One region of the Lacibacterium aquatile genome, then DNA from elsewhere that is predicted to be linked to it. Evidence: riboswitches for the same ligand, from Rfam matches in the RefSeq annotation. Region 1 holds a riboswitch; the other holds the start of a gene.
What was found. A riboswitch is a leader RNA that binds a small molecule or an ion and turns the genes downstream of it on or off. The one in region 1 is predicted to bind thiamine pyrophosphate.

Region 2: another riboswitch for thiamine pyrophosphate. It lies ahead of ACFSM5_RS15010 (YkoF family thiamine/hydroxymethylpyrimidine-binding protein); the one in region 1 lies ahead of thiB (thiamine ABC transporter substrate binding subunit).

What each region holds. Positions count from the first base shown of each region.
Region 1 covers NZ_JBHUIP010000004.1:162,685-170,245, reverse strand. Annotated here, with positions in the region: gene ACFSM5_RS06395 (ATP-binding protein) at 1-3,335, opposite strand, end outside; TPP riboswitch at 3,487-3,598, shown strand; gene thiB (thiamine ABC transporter substrate binding subunit) at 3,657-4,658, shown strand; gene thiP (thiamine/thiamine pyrophosphate ABC transporter permease) at 4,662-6,248, shown strand; gene thiQ (thiamine ABC transporter ATP-binding protein) at 6,226-6,939, shown strand; gene ACFSM5_RS06375 (alanine racemase) at 6,936-7,561, shown strand, end outside.
Region 2 covers NZ_JBHUIP010000012.1:716,205-723,765, forward strand. Annotated here, with positions in the region: gene ACFSM5_RS14995 (energy-coupling factor transporter transmembrane component T family protein) at 1-9, opposite strand, end outside; gene ACFSM5_RS15000 (ATP-binding cassette domain-containing protein) at 1-1,207, opposite strand, end outside; gene ACFSM5_RS15005 (ECF transporter S component) at 1,200-1,772, opposite strand; gene ACFSM5_RS15010 (YkoF family thiamine/hydroxymethylpyrimidine-binding protein) at 1,835-2,455, opposite strand; TPP riboswitch at 2,447-2,547, opposite strand; gene ACFSM5_RS15015 (MOSC domain-containing protein) at 2,716-3,258, opposite strand; gene ACFSM5_RS15020 (endonuclease/exonuclease/phosphatase family protein) at 3,290-3,961, opposite strand; gene ACFSM5_RS15025 (VTT domain-containing protein) at 3,964-6,123, opposite strand; gene ACFSM5_RS15030 (LysR family transcriptional regulator) at 6,203-7,099, opposite strand; gene ACFSM5_RS15035 (NUDIX domain-containing protein) at 7,096-7,561, opposite strand, start outside.

The DNA.
Region 1 (7,561 bases):
GCCCGCAACTCTTCCACGTCAGCAGTCTTGCCTTTACGGGCGGCCTCTTCAAGGGCCCGGGCAAGACTTTCAATCTGCATCAGGCCGAAGTTACCGCTGCTGCCTGCAAGATCGTGCGCGTCACGAATAATCGTCTCCAACCCCGCATCTTCCTCCTGAATACGCGCTGCCCGAGATTCCGCCAGCGTAATGACATCGCTGATCAGTTCAAGCATCTCCTTTGCCGGCAGGATGGCCTGAAGCTCCGCCAGCCGCGCGACGTCAAGCGGCAACAGACCGCTTACCATCGGCACGACGGCCTTCTGAGGCTCCACCGGCAACTCTGCAACCTCTTCCAGGCCACGCCCTTCGAGGTTGAAAGCACGTCTTAATTTGGTTTCAAGCGTGTTGCGGTCAATGGGCTTGGATAAGTAATCATCCATGCCCTGGGCCAGAAGCTCTTCGCGCACACCGCGCATCGCATTGGCTGTCATGGCGATGATCGGCACCTGGCCCGAGCGATCCGGCAAGGCGCGGATCCGTTTTGCCGCCTCGCGCCCATCAATTCCCGGCAGTTGCAGATCCAGCAGGATGGCGTCGTACCGCACGGCGCCCGCCAGCGTGACCGCCGCTTCGCCGGTTTCCGCCAGATCGATGGTGAGGCCCGGCTGTTTGAGATAGCCGAACGCGACCTTCTGATTGATCGGATTATCCTCGACCAGCAGGATACGGCGCGGCCTGTCGGCTGCCAGTCCGGGACGGGCCGCCAGGGGTTCGACACTGGCCAGGAGCCGCCGCCCGCAGGCCGTGGCGACAGCATCGACGAGCACACGGCGCCCGAAGGGAGCGGATAGGATGGCATCGAAGCGCGGGGACAGGCTGGCAGGCGGGCGTCGGACCACCGGCCCGATCAGGATCAGCGGCGGTTGCCCCGGCAGAGACGGCAAATACTTGAGCTGCTCATAAAGCGCATCTGCATAGCTGGTGTCATTGGCGACAAAGAGGACAGCATCAAGTGGCGGGCCTGTCAGGGCGCTGTCAGCTAACGACTGGGTATCGTCGAAGGGCAGTACACTGGCCCCCGCTTCGCTCAAAAGCCGCTGCGCGATCCGCATGCCTGTGCCGGAACGGTCGACAACGCCAATCGTCAGATCGGCCAGCGTCGGGCGATGATCTTCCGTATCCTCGGCAAATGTCAGCGGGACCGTGAACCAGAATTCGCTGCCTAAACCGATCTCGCTCTCAACCCCGATAGAGCCGCCCATCAGTTCGACCAGTTGACGACAGATGGCCAGCCCGAGCCCTGTACCACCAAAGCGCCGGGTGATCGTCTCGTCTGCCTGGGTGAATTTAGCGAACAGACGCTCGCGCGTGTCCTCCGTCATCCCCATGCCGGTATCCGTCACAGCAAAGCGGATCAGGCCATCATCGGTCCGCGATGCAGACAGCCGGATCTCGCCGATTTCCGTGAATTTGACAGCATTGCCCAGCAGGTTGAGCACGACCTGGCGCAGGCGTGTGGGATCGCCCACATAGGCGCGATCAAGCTCTGCCGACAGATCGAGATGGAGTGCAAGCCCACGGGCATGTCCACGGGGCGCGACCAGATCGAACGCCCCCTCCAGCACGCTCGACAATTCGAACTGGATCGCCTCCAGCTCGATACGGCCTTCTTCCAGCTTGGAGACATCGAGAAGATCGTTGATAAGCGCTAGCAGGATTTCGGCGCTTTCCCGCACGGATCCGACGTAGTCGCGCTGCTGCTGGGAAAGCTGGGTTTCGCTCAGAAGCTCGCTCAGACCCAAAATCCCGTTCATGGGTGTGCGGATTTCGTGGCTGACGTTCGCCAGGAAGTCCGTCTTCGCCTTATTTGCCGTTTCGGCCTGCGCCTGGGCCACTTCTGCGGCACGCAAGGCTGCAGCGAGCTGGCGAGCGTGTTCCTCCAGTTTCAGCGACGCCTCTTCCCGCTCGCGCTCATGCAGTTTGCGGTTCGATACATCTTCGGCCACCAGAACATAGCCGCCGGTCGGGATGGGTCGGCCCCGGATATCAAGATAACGGTCGTCCGCCAACCGAACCTCGCTGCCGATATGGTCGCCCATCATCATGGCAGCCAGTTGCTCGTCCGTCAGAATCCGGGCTTCCTTGAAGGCCGCGATCAGCGCTTCGCCCTTCCCGCTCTGGGAGAGCACGCTGTCAGGATCGATGCCAGTCAGCCGCCAGATCGCGGTGTTCCAGACCACCAGATCATTGGTGCGGTCGAAGACAGCCATACCGTCGGGAACGCTTTCCGTCGCCGCCTGCAGGATGGCCGATTTCGCGGCAACAGCCCGTTCCAGCTCGATGCGATAAGTGACATCGCGCGCGACACCGACATAGCCTTCGAAGCGTTCATCCGCCCCGAAGATCGGCATGCCGGCCAACAGCAGGATATGCTCCCGGTCATCAGGGTCGCGGTAGCTGATTTCCAGATCTCGAAACGGACGCCGGGCCTCCAGATCATAGATATGCTGCTCGACCTTGGCGCGGTCTGGATCGGACTCCATCCATTCCAGATGGTAACTGCCGATGATCTCCTCCGGATCGAGGCCCAGTTGGGCGATATCCGGGGACACCATGCGAATACGCAAGCTATCGTCGGTTTCCCAAAACCAGTCGGTTGCAACCCGGGTCCAGCGCTCCATGCGCGCCCGCGCCGCCCGCGCGCCTGCGGCCGAAGTCTCCGCCGCGACGATTGCGCCAAAGCCGCGCCGGATCGACGGCAGCACGACAGCCATCGCCTCGATCAAAATGACCAGGATGATCGCAACCACCAGAGCAAGCTGGAGCCGGTTGTATTGCAGCAGCTTGGCATCGGCAGCACGATATTCCAGCGCCTGAATTGCCTGGAGCTCAGGGAAAAGATTATCGATCACCAGCGCCTGGATTTCCGCCGACCGGACCGGGCGTTCCCGCAAGGGCAACGGAATAGGATATGTCGACAGGGTTTCGACCACGGCGCCCAAGTCATTCAGATGCTCGTAGAGCCGCAGAACCCCAGCCGGGGCCGTCGCATCACTATGGGCCGGATCCTGCCGATGCCAGACCCGCGCGACCCAAGTGTCGAAGCGACGCCATTCGTCCATCAACCGCCCATTGAGGGTCTTGACCGCATCGGCATCCGTCTGGGCAATCCGTGTCTGGGCCGTGATCGCGAGACTTTGCAGCGACGTGAGCGTCACCATTATCTGAGCGTCGCGTTCGCTCCGTTCGGCAATAATGCTACGGATACCGATCGTCACCAGGAAGATCGCAAAGACGAGCCCCAGTAGAATGACTGCCAGACCGACATAAATACGGTTGAAACGACTGCGCAAGCGCCAAGCTTCGCCGTCGCGTCTAGTATCCTGTTTCATTCGGCCTGAATCAGCGGACATAATACTGATATCGCACGATCAACTGTCGAAAGCTAGCGATAGACGCCGTTAACCGCCTTGCGCATTCGTCATCCCCTGGGCTAGAACCGAAGCGCTCTCAACGGGGTGCCCCTTCTGGGGCTGAGAGGCCATGGGTTTCCCTTGGTCAACCCGCAAAACCTGATCCGGATCATACCGGCGGAGGGATTGAGATGCGGTTTACGAACCCAAGGATTCTCGGAACCGCTTCACCACCCTTCGCCTTCTTTGGAGTTGCTCCTCATGAAGGCGTTCAAGCTTTTAACGCTCGCTACTATCATAACCGCTGCGGCTTTCACCGCATCGGCCCAATCTGCGCTGACCGTTTATACCTATTCCGGCTTTGCCTCCAAATGGGGTCCCGGTCCCAAGCTGAAAGCGGCCTTCGAAAAGACCTGCGCCTGCACGGTCACTTTCATCGGCATGGAGGACGGCGTCGGTGTCCTGACCCGCCTGCGTCTGGAAGGCAAGGACAGCCCCGCCGATGTCGCGGTCGGTCTTGACCAGAACCTGACGTCCGAAGCCGGTGCCACAGGTCTTTTTGCCCCGCATGGTCAATCCATCGACGCGCTGACTCTGCCGGTCGCCTGGAAGGATGCGAACTTCCTGCCCATCGACCATGGGGCCTTCGCCGTCGTCTATGACAGCCAGAAGATTGCGACTCCTCCAAAGAGCCTGAAGGAACTGATCGAAGGCAATCACGGCCAGAAGATCATCCTGCAGGATCCGCGCACCTCGACCCCCGGCCTCGGCATGCTGCTGTGGATCAAATCCGTCTATGGCGATGGATCGGAAGCCGCCTGGGGTAAGTTCAAGGGCAACATCCTGACGACCACCAAGGGCTGGTCGGACGCCTATGGCCTCTTCACCAAGGGCGAGGCGCCGATGGTCCTCTCCTACACGACCTCGCCTGCCTATCATCTGATCGAAGAAAAGAGCGACCGTTATAAGGCGGCTATCTTCTCCGACGGGCATTATGCGCAGATCGAGGTCGCCGGCCGCCTGAAGGCGTCCAAGAATGAAGCGCTGGCAACCCAATTCCTCGCCTTCCTGATAACGCCCGAAGCCCAATCCATCCTGCCGACCACGCAGTGGATGTATCCGGTCCGCGATCTGGGGAACGAACTGCCCGAAGCCTTCCGCACCCTGCCCAAGCCAGATAAGACTCTGATGCTCGATAGCACAGAGATTGCTGGCAAGCGCAAGGTCTGGACCGACGAATGGCTGCGAGCGATGGCGAAGTAAGCTTTGCTGCGCCAACCCTACATTGGCCAACCCTACATTGGTCTGGGACTGCTGACGCTCATCGCGGCGGCAGTCCTGAGCGCCCTTGCCAGCCTGTGGCACCTGGGGATCGACGAGCCCTTTTCGCTCGCGGATCCCTATCTGCTGAGCGTTGTAAAATTCACCCTATGGCAGGCCGCTCTCTCCTCCCTCATCTCCGTCCTGCTGGCAGTGCCGGTCGCGCGGGCACTGGCACGACGGTCGGAGTTTCCGGGCCGGGGGCTGATGCTGCGTTTCTTTGCTCTGCCCCTGGTGATGCCCGCCATCGTCGTTGCCTTGGCCGTCGTCACGCTATTCGGTCGCTCCGGCTGGCTGAATCAGGGACTTCAGGCTCTGGGCCTGCCGAGCGTAGCGATCTATGGGTTGCCCGGCATTCTGATCGCCCATGTCTTCTTCAATATGCCGCTCGCCGCCCGCCTGTTGCTGACGGTGCTGGAGCGGATCCCGGCTGAACATTGGCGATTGGCGGCGCAGCTTGGCCTGTCGCCCGCCGATTGTTTCCGGCGGATCGAAGCGCCGGTCCTGGCCCGTGCCCTGCCCGCCGTCGCGGTCCTTATCTTCCTTCTGTGTTCCAGCAGTTTCACCATCGTCCTGTCGCTCGGCGGCGGACCGGCAGCCACGACGCTGGAGGTCGCCGTCTATGAGGCGCTGCGCTCCAGTTTCGAGCCCGGCCGCGCCGCACAGCTGGCGCTGGTTCAGTTGGCCCTGACGCTTATCTGCCTTATCTTAGCCCGCCGCCTCACCGCTAACTGGCCGCGCGAAACCGACCTGGGTCGCCGCATCGCCCGCCCGGACAGCAAGCTTGCCACGCTTGCCGATTGCCTCGTGCTGGCTGTGGCGGCTGCTTTTGTCGGGCTGCCGCTGGTGGCATTGCTGATAGACGGGCTGTCCGGCCCTATCGACAAAGTCCTGCTGGACCCGGACCTGCGACGCGCCCTGGGGCGGACCCTGATGATTGCCATAATGGCGGCCCCTTTGAGCGTCCTGATCGCCTGGGGCCTGCTGACCGGCGCCCGCGCTGCCAAGGGTCGGCTACGAGGCCTGCTGACGGGTGGAGGCGATGTCGTGCTGACGGTTCCGCCCCTGGTTCTGGGGACAGGCTGGTTTCTGCTGCTGCGCCCGCTGACGGCTCCGGATGAACTGCGCCTCGGCCTTGTCATTGTCATGAATGCCTTGATGGCCCTGCCCTTTGTCCTGCGCAGCCTGGGCCCGGCAATGAGCGATGCGGGCGAGCGGCAGAACCGTCTCTGCGCCGCCCTGGGGATTTCCGGCTGGAACCGTTTCCGGCTGATCGACTGGCCGACCCTGCGCCGCCCGCTTTGCCTGGCATTGGGACTGGCGGCAGCCTTGGCGGCAGCCGATTTCGCCGCAGTCGCTCTGGTGGGGGCCGACGACAGCGACGCCCTGCCCTTGCTGCTCCACGCCCGCATGGGCTCCTATCGCCTGAATGACGCCTCAGTCATCGCGCTGATCCTGACGCTGACAGGCCTTGTACTTTTAAGCTTCTTCGATCTGGGGGGACGTGTCCTTGGCCGACGCCATCGCGCTTAAGGCGGTAAGTTTCGTTTATGACGGCTTCCCTATGAGCTTCGATCTGCGGGTCGAGGCAGGCACGTTGCTGGCCCTGATCGGCCCCAGCGGCGCCGGGAAAAGCACGTTGCTGAACCTGATTGCGGGGTTCGAGCGCCCGTCGGCAGGCAAGATCCACCTGATGGGCGAGGATGTCACCGCGCTGCCGTCCGCCAAGCGGCCGGTGACCACGCTGTTTCAGGACAATAATCTCTTCACGCATCTCGACGTCCAGACCAACATCGCCTTGGGCGTCGATCCGCGTGGGCGCCTGACGGCTGCAGAGAAAACAGCAGTCTCAGCAGCTCTTGAACAGGTCGATCTGACGGGGTTCGAGCGCCGCCTGCCGTCCGAACTTTCCGGCGGCCAGCGTCAGCGCGTTGCCTTAGCGCGGGCGTTGGTGATGGATCGCCCGATCCTGGCGCTGGACGAGCCCTTTGCCGCCCTCGGCCCCGCCCAGCGGCGCGAGATGCTGGGGCTGATCGACGAGATGCGGCGCACACGCGGTCTGACCGTCCTGCTCGTCAGCCACCACCCGGACGAAGCGCGCCTCGCCGCCGACCGCACTGCTTTTATCGACAAAGGCCGCGTGGTGGCCGAAGATCGCACCGATCTGCTGCTTGCCCGCATCGATCTGCCGGGCCTGACCGACTATCTTGGAGACTATGATTGACCGCCTTGCCGACGCCTGCTGACTGGCCTGCCCTCGCCCCGATCTTCGCCGAAAACCTGCGTTATCAGAAGGGCATCCCTTTTGACGCCGATGTGACCCCGGCCGATATCGCGACGCGTGGCTGGTCCTTGCGCGATGGTTCGACGCCCTGCCCGGCCGCCGTTCTGCGGGCCGAGGCTCTCTCCCATAATCTCACCTGGATGGCGGAATTCTGCCGCTTGAACAACGTGCAGCTCGCCCCCCATGGCAAGACCACGATGGCGCCGCAGCTGTTTGCCGCCCAGCAGCTTTCGGGGGCCTGGGGCCTGACGGTAGCGACCCCCCTGCAGGCCGTGACCGCCCATCGCTTCGGCATCAAGAAGCTGCTGATCGCCAATCAGATCGGCGACAAGATCGGCGTCCAGGCGCTGGCCGATATTCTGGCACGCGACGCGGATGCCGAGATCATGGTGTTGGCCGATAGCGTGGACGGCGTCGCCCTGCTGTCGGGCGCCCGCAAGCGTCCCATCGGTGTGTTGGTCGAAGTCGGCTATCAAGGCGGCCGTACTGGCTGTCGCACGGATGCCGAAGCCCTGGCCGTTGCCCGGGCGGCTGCCAAGGCCGACGGCCTCTTCCTGGCCGG
Region 2 (7,561 bases), on a different contig from region 1:
AGCCAGCATGGGCTGTTTCCCCTAGATCGACGGACCGGTGCGCGCAACGGGCAATCAGTTCGGCGTCATGGCTGATCAGCAGGACGGCGCGACCATCGGCGGCAACGCCAGCTATATCCGCCAGCAACCCGGCAAAACCGTCGGCATCGAGGCCGTTGGAGGGTTCATCAAGGATGGTCAACGGCCGACGGGCGGCAAAGACTCCAGCCAAGGCCAGCCGCCGTTTCTGCCCATGGGATAGGCGCAGGGGATGGCGGTCTCTGGCTTCGGCCAATCCTAGATCGCCCAGATCGACGCCGGGTGCCTGTTCGGCAACGGTGGCGGCGGTCAGACCTAGTTCGGGATTCTGGAACAGCATGGCCGTTCTCTTGGCATTGGCGGTGGCGAGGCGGCGCGCGAGGGTGGTTTTGCCGCAGCCGTTCGCTCCGGTCAGGGCCACGACCTCGCCCGCATGGAGCTTTAGTGGCCCGTCTTCGGCCAGCAATGCACCGGATCGTGCCGGTAGAGCAGACGAATGGCCGGGCAGACGAATGCCCAGGGCGCCCAGATCGCGGGCGAAAACATCGGCAGCCGGACCGTCTAGCGCCAGCCTGCCCGATCGATCCAGGACCAGCACGCGGTCGACCAGACCTCGCCAGGGATCGATGCGATGGTCGGTCGCGATCCAGCCGCCGTCATGTCTGGCCAAGGTCGCGAAGAAAGCGGCGGTGGAGTCTTCGTCCAGATCGGTAATCGCCTCGTCCAGCAGCAGGGGACCGCCCAGATGCCGGTGGGCGGTCAGGGCGGCGGCGAGGGCGACCCGCTGCCGCTCCCCGCCCGACAGCCGATGACACTCTCGGTCGGCAGGCAGGCGCGCGAGCGCCAATCCTTCAGATGCTGCCTGCTGCAGGAGATCGCGGGGCAGGGCACGGTTTTCGAGGGCGAAGACGATATCCTCGGCCACGGTCGCCGCGACCAGCTGGGTTTCCGGGTCCTGGAAAACCAGCGCTGCGGGTGCGGTGGGGCGGGAGAGCGCGCCAGAGATCTCCCCCGGTACGGCCTCCGGCACCAGCCCGGCCAAGGCGGCCAGCAGGGTGGATTTTCCCGACCCCGATGGTCCCAGCAGCAGGATGCGTTCTTCTGGGTTGATGGCGAGGGAGAGATCGCGCAGCAGGGGATGACCCTCCAGCGCGATCCCGACCCCCTCAAGGCTGAAACCTTTAGGCACGGTGGGCGATGGCCAGACCGTCCAGCACGCCGGTGCGGTTCAGCTTATTGCCGATCCAATGACCGAGGAAGGAGCCCAGCACGACACAGCTCGTCACCCGGATCGCGAACATGGCGATCAGCAGACCGGTATCGATCTTGCCGTAATCGAAGCGGACCCAGGTATAGACAAAGCTGAAGACGGCGGCAGCGATGCCCGACAGGATCAGGATCACCAGGTCATAACGCTTCCAGCGGGTGGCGAGGAACGGCAGTTCCAGCCCTGCGCCCTGAATGACGCCGGTCATGATCAGGATCAGGCCGCCGGGATTGCCGGTCAGCACCTCGGCCACGGCGGCCAGGGTTTCACCGGCAAAGGCGGCAAAGGGCTTGCGGATGATATAGGCCGCGACGATGCCGCCCACCATCCAGAAGCCCATCAGCGCATCCATGGCCAGCGGGCCGACGGCCGCCTGGGCCACCAGCCAGACCTGCACCCAGCCGAGGTAGAAGACGCCGAAAGCCAATCCAAGCGCGCAGACGGTCACGATATCGCGCTGCGTCCAGCGACGGTTGAGGTCACTCATAGTGATATTCCTTTGAAGAGGGATACGCCCGCCGACCCCGCGTCAGCGGGTGGGTACGGAGATCAGGCGGCGCGCTTCTTCGACGGGCTGTTGGCCGACAGGGTTGCTGTCAGCACCACATGGCCGCCGGGATGGGCAAAGCCGATGAACGTCTGCTCGATCACAGCCATCACGTCGGCGGCGTCCCCGTCCAGGCGGGTGCAGAAATTCTTCGCCGTCACATTGACGGTCGAGGCCTTCAGGAAGGCGATGCAGGCATAGATATCCGCCATATGATCGCCGCCACCCAAGGGGTAGAGGCTGATCTGGCAGGCAGTATCAATGCCGCTTTTTTCCGGTTTGCGTAGGCGTTCCAGCGCTGCCCTGGTCAGATTTTCCGGCGTCGCGTCGGTGGGGCGCGGCGGCAGAAGATCGGTGCGGCAGATGGGGTCGTCGGGTTCGCCCGGACAGCCGCGCGAGAAGGTCACCTGCATCACCACATGCTCGCCCGAGCGGGATGCTGCGGTGAAACATTCTTCAAGCGCGGGAAACAGCTCCTCCGGCGGCCCGACCAACAGGGTCGAGAGGTCGTCGGTCTGGCGCCGAAGCTTGGTGTATTTATCGAGATCCTTGATGGCGTCGAGGATCACGCCGACAAAACCGTCGGCCATGGGATAGAGGGAAAACTGACACCCGATGAACATGAGGTCGCTCGCTCCGCTGGCATTACCCAGATCAGCTAGAAGGGTCGGACACCATGTCCTCTCAGCCCTCGCGGGCCCCCCTGCAACGGGAGTCGTTAGAGCACGGACGGGCGGGGGTGTAAAGGGGCGAGCGCCGCCTCCCATTGTCATCCCGGCCCCCGAGCCGGGATCCGGCCATGCAGTGGGTCAGGCTCCAACGGTGTCGCCAGGCAAGAGCTTTCGGCCGGATCCCGGATCAAGTCCGGGATGACAGGTTATGCTTAAACCCGATCCATTTTCCGGTGCGGCAACGGCGGAAGCTCCACCCGGATCGCGTCGCCGGGCAGGATCTCGCCGCCCGCCAGCACGATGCCCATGATCCCGGCCTTACGGATAAGTCCGCCATCGGCATCTCGATCCAGGGTGGCCTTCATCAGGCCGGGCTGGAACCTGTCGAGCTGGATGCAGGGATTGCGCAGGCCCGTCACTTCGACAATAGCGTCGCGGCCGAGGTGCAGCTTTGCGCCGACCGGCAGGCTCAGCAGGTCGAGGCCGCGCGTGGTGACGTTCTCGCCCAGATCGCCGGGGCCGACCTTGAAGCCCTTGGCCGCCAGCTCGTCGAACAGTTCTGCATGCATCAGATGGACCTGCCGCAGGTTCAGCTGACTGGGATCGACCGCCACGCGGGAGCGATGTTTGACCGTGACACCCGCATGGGCATCGCCCTCGACACCCAGGCCTGCGAGCAGGCGGATGCTCAGCTGGTTCTTCTTGCTGAACTTGTGCCCTCGGCTCTGGCTGACGGCGATCACGGTGGTGCTCATGCCTTTTGAGTAGGCTGCAGCGCGGGGCGGGTCAAGCTTGGGCGATATCGGCAATCACCGGCAGATGGTCGGAGGCCTGCCGGGCTGCCGGATCGACCCAGCTTTTCAGGATCGTAACCTGCCGGTCCACATGCACCCGATCCAGGCGCAGCAGCGGGCGCCAGGCCGGGAAAGTTCGATGTCCCGTCCCCGAAGGCAGAAGATCCGCGAGACGGCGTCGCACCGATCCATCCCAATCGTTGAAGTCACCCAGCAGGATTGTCGGCTGCTGCGATCCGGACAGAAGGGCGCGCAAAGTGTCGATCTGCCGATTACGCTCCCCCCGGCCAAGACCCAGGTGGGTCGCAATAACCCGGAGGGTGCCAAGCGGGGTCTGCACCTGGGCGTCGATGGCACAACGGGGTTCGCGGCGGCCGACCGACAGGTCGTGCAGCTGGATCTCGCGCATCGGCCAGCGGCTGATCAGCACATGGCCGTAATGCCCGTCGGGGGCGGCGATGGTACGGGCTTCGGCGGCATGGTCGCCCAAGCCCTGCTTCAGGGCTGTGAGCGGTGCTTCCTCCGCCCGGCGACCGCGTGAATCCACCTCCTGCAAGGCGATGATATCGGGCTCGTGACCCCGGATCAGGTCGATGATGCGGGAGAGGTCATAGCGCCGGTCGGGGCCGATACCGGCATGGATATTCCAGCTGAAGATCCGCACCGTCAGTCCACCTTGCTCCCCAGGCGGGTCATCAGTTTCTGCAACAGGATGGACAGGGCGAAGGAAGCGCCAAGGACGCCAATCAGGATCGCTGCCCCGCCCAGGCTGGGGTTCTGGATCATGCTGCGCATCTGCCCGCCGAAACCGGACATCAGCAGCAGGCCCGGCGACATGCCCAGCAAGGTGCCGAGCACGTAATCCAGCGGACGGACCCGCAAGGCCCCGGCCACCAGATTGACGATGGTGAAAGGCGCAACCGGCATCAGGCGTAGAGTTGTGACAGTCAAGATTCCTTGGCGGGCGAGGGTGCGGTTGATGCGGTTGAGGCGCGGGCCAACGAAGCGGCGCAGGGCGCGCTTACCCAGCCAGCGACCGATGAAATATGTCGCGAGCGCGCTCAGCATCGCACCGGACGTGGCATAGAGCAGCCCCGGCCAGCCGCCGAAGACGGCGGCGGTACAGGCGATCAGCACCACCAGCGGGAAAGCGACCAGGCCACCGATAATGAAGATCGCCACCACGGCGACGGCTTCCCACGGGCCGCTGAGGCCGCGCAGATTGCGCTCCAGCAGGGCGGGGTTGGCCAGTTCGGCCAATGGCGTGAAGGCCCAGACGGCAGCCAGCAGGCCCACCAGCAGCAGGAAACCGGCGATGGAGGTCGCCTGCCCCCAGCGAAAACCACGCTTCGGGGTTATCGAATTGGGCAGGTAATAGAAGGGGTCGAGCGGATGTTTTGGATCCGCCATCGCCTCCACGGCTTCCGAGGCGGCCAACTCTTCCTCGCTGGGATCTTCCACCAGCCGCAGCTTGCAGTTTTCCGCGCATAGGCGATTGATGGCCTGGATCAGCGAGCGGGTTTTGCTAATCGTCTCCGCGACCTTGGCAACCGTGGTTCCGCAATGTTCGGCCAGCAGGCGGTAGCGGATACGAGCGATGCCGCGTGCCGCCTCATCGTCCCCGCTGGCGTCGATGATCAGATCGCATTCGCTGTCGGTGGCCATGGAACGCGCACAGAGGTTGGCCGACCCGATGCGCAGATAGCGGTCGTCGACGATCATCACCTTTGCGTGGATCTTGATATTGTCCCGCTCGCCTTCCTCGGGCCGAGTCTGGGGCGCAAGCACACTGACACGTCCGGCGACACCAGCATCCTGCAGGATCTTCATGAATCGACGACGGCCACCACTCATGGCCGAGCGTTCGAAGAATCCCTGATAGGAATGGGGGCAGACGATCACCGCTTCCAATGCCGGGCGCTGCCGCAGGGTTTCAGCCAGCACTTCAGCGAATTCCAGGCAAGTGACATATTGGCTTTCGAGATAGATGTAGCGCTCTGCCGTCGCTGCCATGGCGCGGAACAGGTCCGCGACTTCGCGCACCAGCTTCTCGTCATTGACGTTGGGTTCGGTGCGGGCGATCCCGACCGGCACATTCTGGAAGTCGGCAACGATACCGGCAGGCCAGGGGCTTTCGCAGGCAGGTGTCGAGGGCAGCACTTCCCCCGCCGCATGCAACCAACGTCGGCGCACCAGGGCGGTCATGGCGTCGGCGATAGGGCCATCGACCATCAGCTGCACGTCATGGAAAGGCGGATACGGCTTGCCGTCAGGATCGACCCGGTGCGGATTATCTTTGAGGTGGTCCGGGGTGTCCCAGCGCCGGATGGTCAGGTCGAGCCCGCCGGAGAAAGCCAAGGCCTCATCGATTATCACGATCTTCTGATGGTGCGAGGAACCCAGGGGAACGCTGTCATCCAGGCAGAGATCCACCTGCTTGGGCATTCGCCAGCGCAGGGCGACGGCGGGCATGAACTCGCGCTCGTTGGCGAAAAAGACCGAATAGTCCCACAGCAGGATTTTGACGCTCAACTGGGGGCGGCGGTGCACCAATTCGGCGATGAAAGGGCCAAGCTCCAGCGGCAGATCGTCGTCGACCGTCCCCTCCGGCCCGACCAGTGGCGTACGGCTGTCCACGTCCCAGCCGACGATGTAGATCGTCTGGCGGGCGGCGAGCATGGCTTTGCGCAGAACCGCGAAATAGGGGCCCGCGTCAATAAGCACGGTGGCGCGCCGGGCGGTCTCTACCCGCCAGACGGTTTCACCCGGAATCAGGATGCCGGGGGTTTCTTCAATCGCCGCCTGTCGTTCGCGGGTATTGAGCATGCTTGAGGCGCCTTCGTGCGGTGAACTCCTGATGAGTCAACCCCGCAGCAGACGAAAAGTGCCGTCAGCACCTTAGACTTTACCGAGTCTCACCGCTTAAATGTGCTGTTTCGGCCTTGAATAAGGTGCCCAGAGCGTCGGCGATGGCCCGCACCCGTGGCCGGTCGCGACGGTTATGGGGCAGCAGCAGATAGACGTCTTCGCCAAGCTCGGTCGGCGGCGGCATCAGGCGGGAAAGCTTGACGTCACCATCGCCGATGAAACAGGGCAACAGCGCCGCGCCCTGGTCTGCCCGTGCTGCTTCCAGACGCAGAGGTACCTCCCCCAACCATAGAGCTGGTGGCTGACTGGCAGTGACCCGTTCCAGCCATTTCGCCTGCCCCGACGTGCCGTCAGACCGAACGCCGATGATCTCCGGCGCGGCGTCCCCCCGAGTTTCGAGATAGCGGTGGCTGGCGTAGAGCGAGAAGGAAATCCGGCCGATCCGCCGCACGGTATAATCGCCCTTTTCCGGCGGCTTGCGCATGCGCAGGGCAATATCAGTTTCGTCCTTGGCGATATCGAGCTGACTGCGGGTATTGATGATATCGATACGGGCAGTGGGCGCGGCAGCCCGCAGAATAGCCATATGCCGGGCAAGGAACAGGGCCACCGAGGTGGTGGCGGTGATACGGATGTCATCCTGGCGCCGCAGGGTACGATCCTTGGCAAACAGCGCCAGATCGCGGGCGCTGCTGTCCATGGAGCGGGCGAGAGCCGCTATCTCGCTGCCAAACTCCGTCAGGACCAGCCGGTTGGGCAAGCGGTCGAAGAGACGGGCGCCCAACGCCTCCTCCAGAGCCACCAGATGCCGTACGACCGTGGCTTCGCTGACATGCAGGGAGGCGGCGGCGGCAGAAACACTGCCGCCGCGCACCAGACCCAGAAAGATCTGCAGGTCGTTCCAGTCGAGTTTTGGCCAGTCGGGGCCGTTCATGCCGCGTCCAGCAGCTTGTGAAGGGCGGCGTGATAGAGCAGCAGGATCGTCTTGCCGTCCGCAATCTCGCCGCTGGCAATCATCGCCATTGCCTGCTCGAAGGGGACTTCCAGCACGTCGATATCCTCGCCCTCAGAGGCATCGCCGCCGCCATCGGACACTTTGGCGGCCTGATCAAACTCCGCGACAAAAAAATGCAGCCGTTCGGTCACTGATCCGGGGCTCATATAGGCGTTGAAGATCGGCTGCACAGCGGCGATCCGATAGCCGGTTTCTTCCTCCACCTCGCGTTTGATGCAGTCAGCCGGAGCATCGGCATCCAGCAGTCCCGCAGGGGATTCCAGCAGCATGCCAGTCGGATGCTGGTTGAAGAGAATCGGCATGCGGAACTGCCGGGTCAGGATCACCGTCCGTCGGGCGCGGTTATAGAGCAGGATGGTCGCGCCATTGCCCCGGTCATAG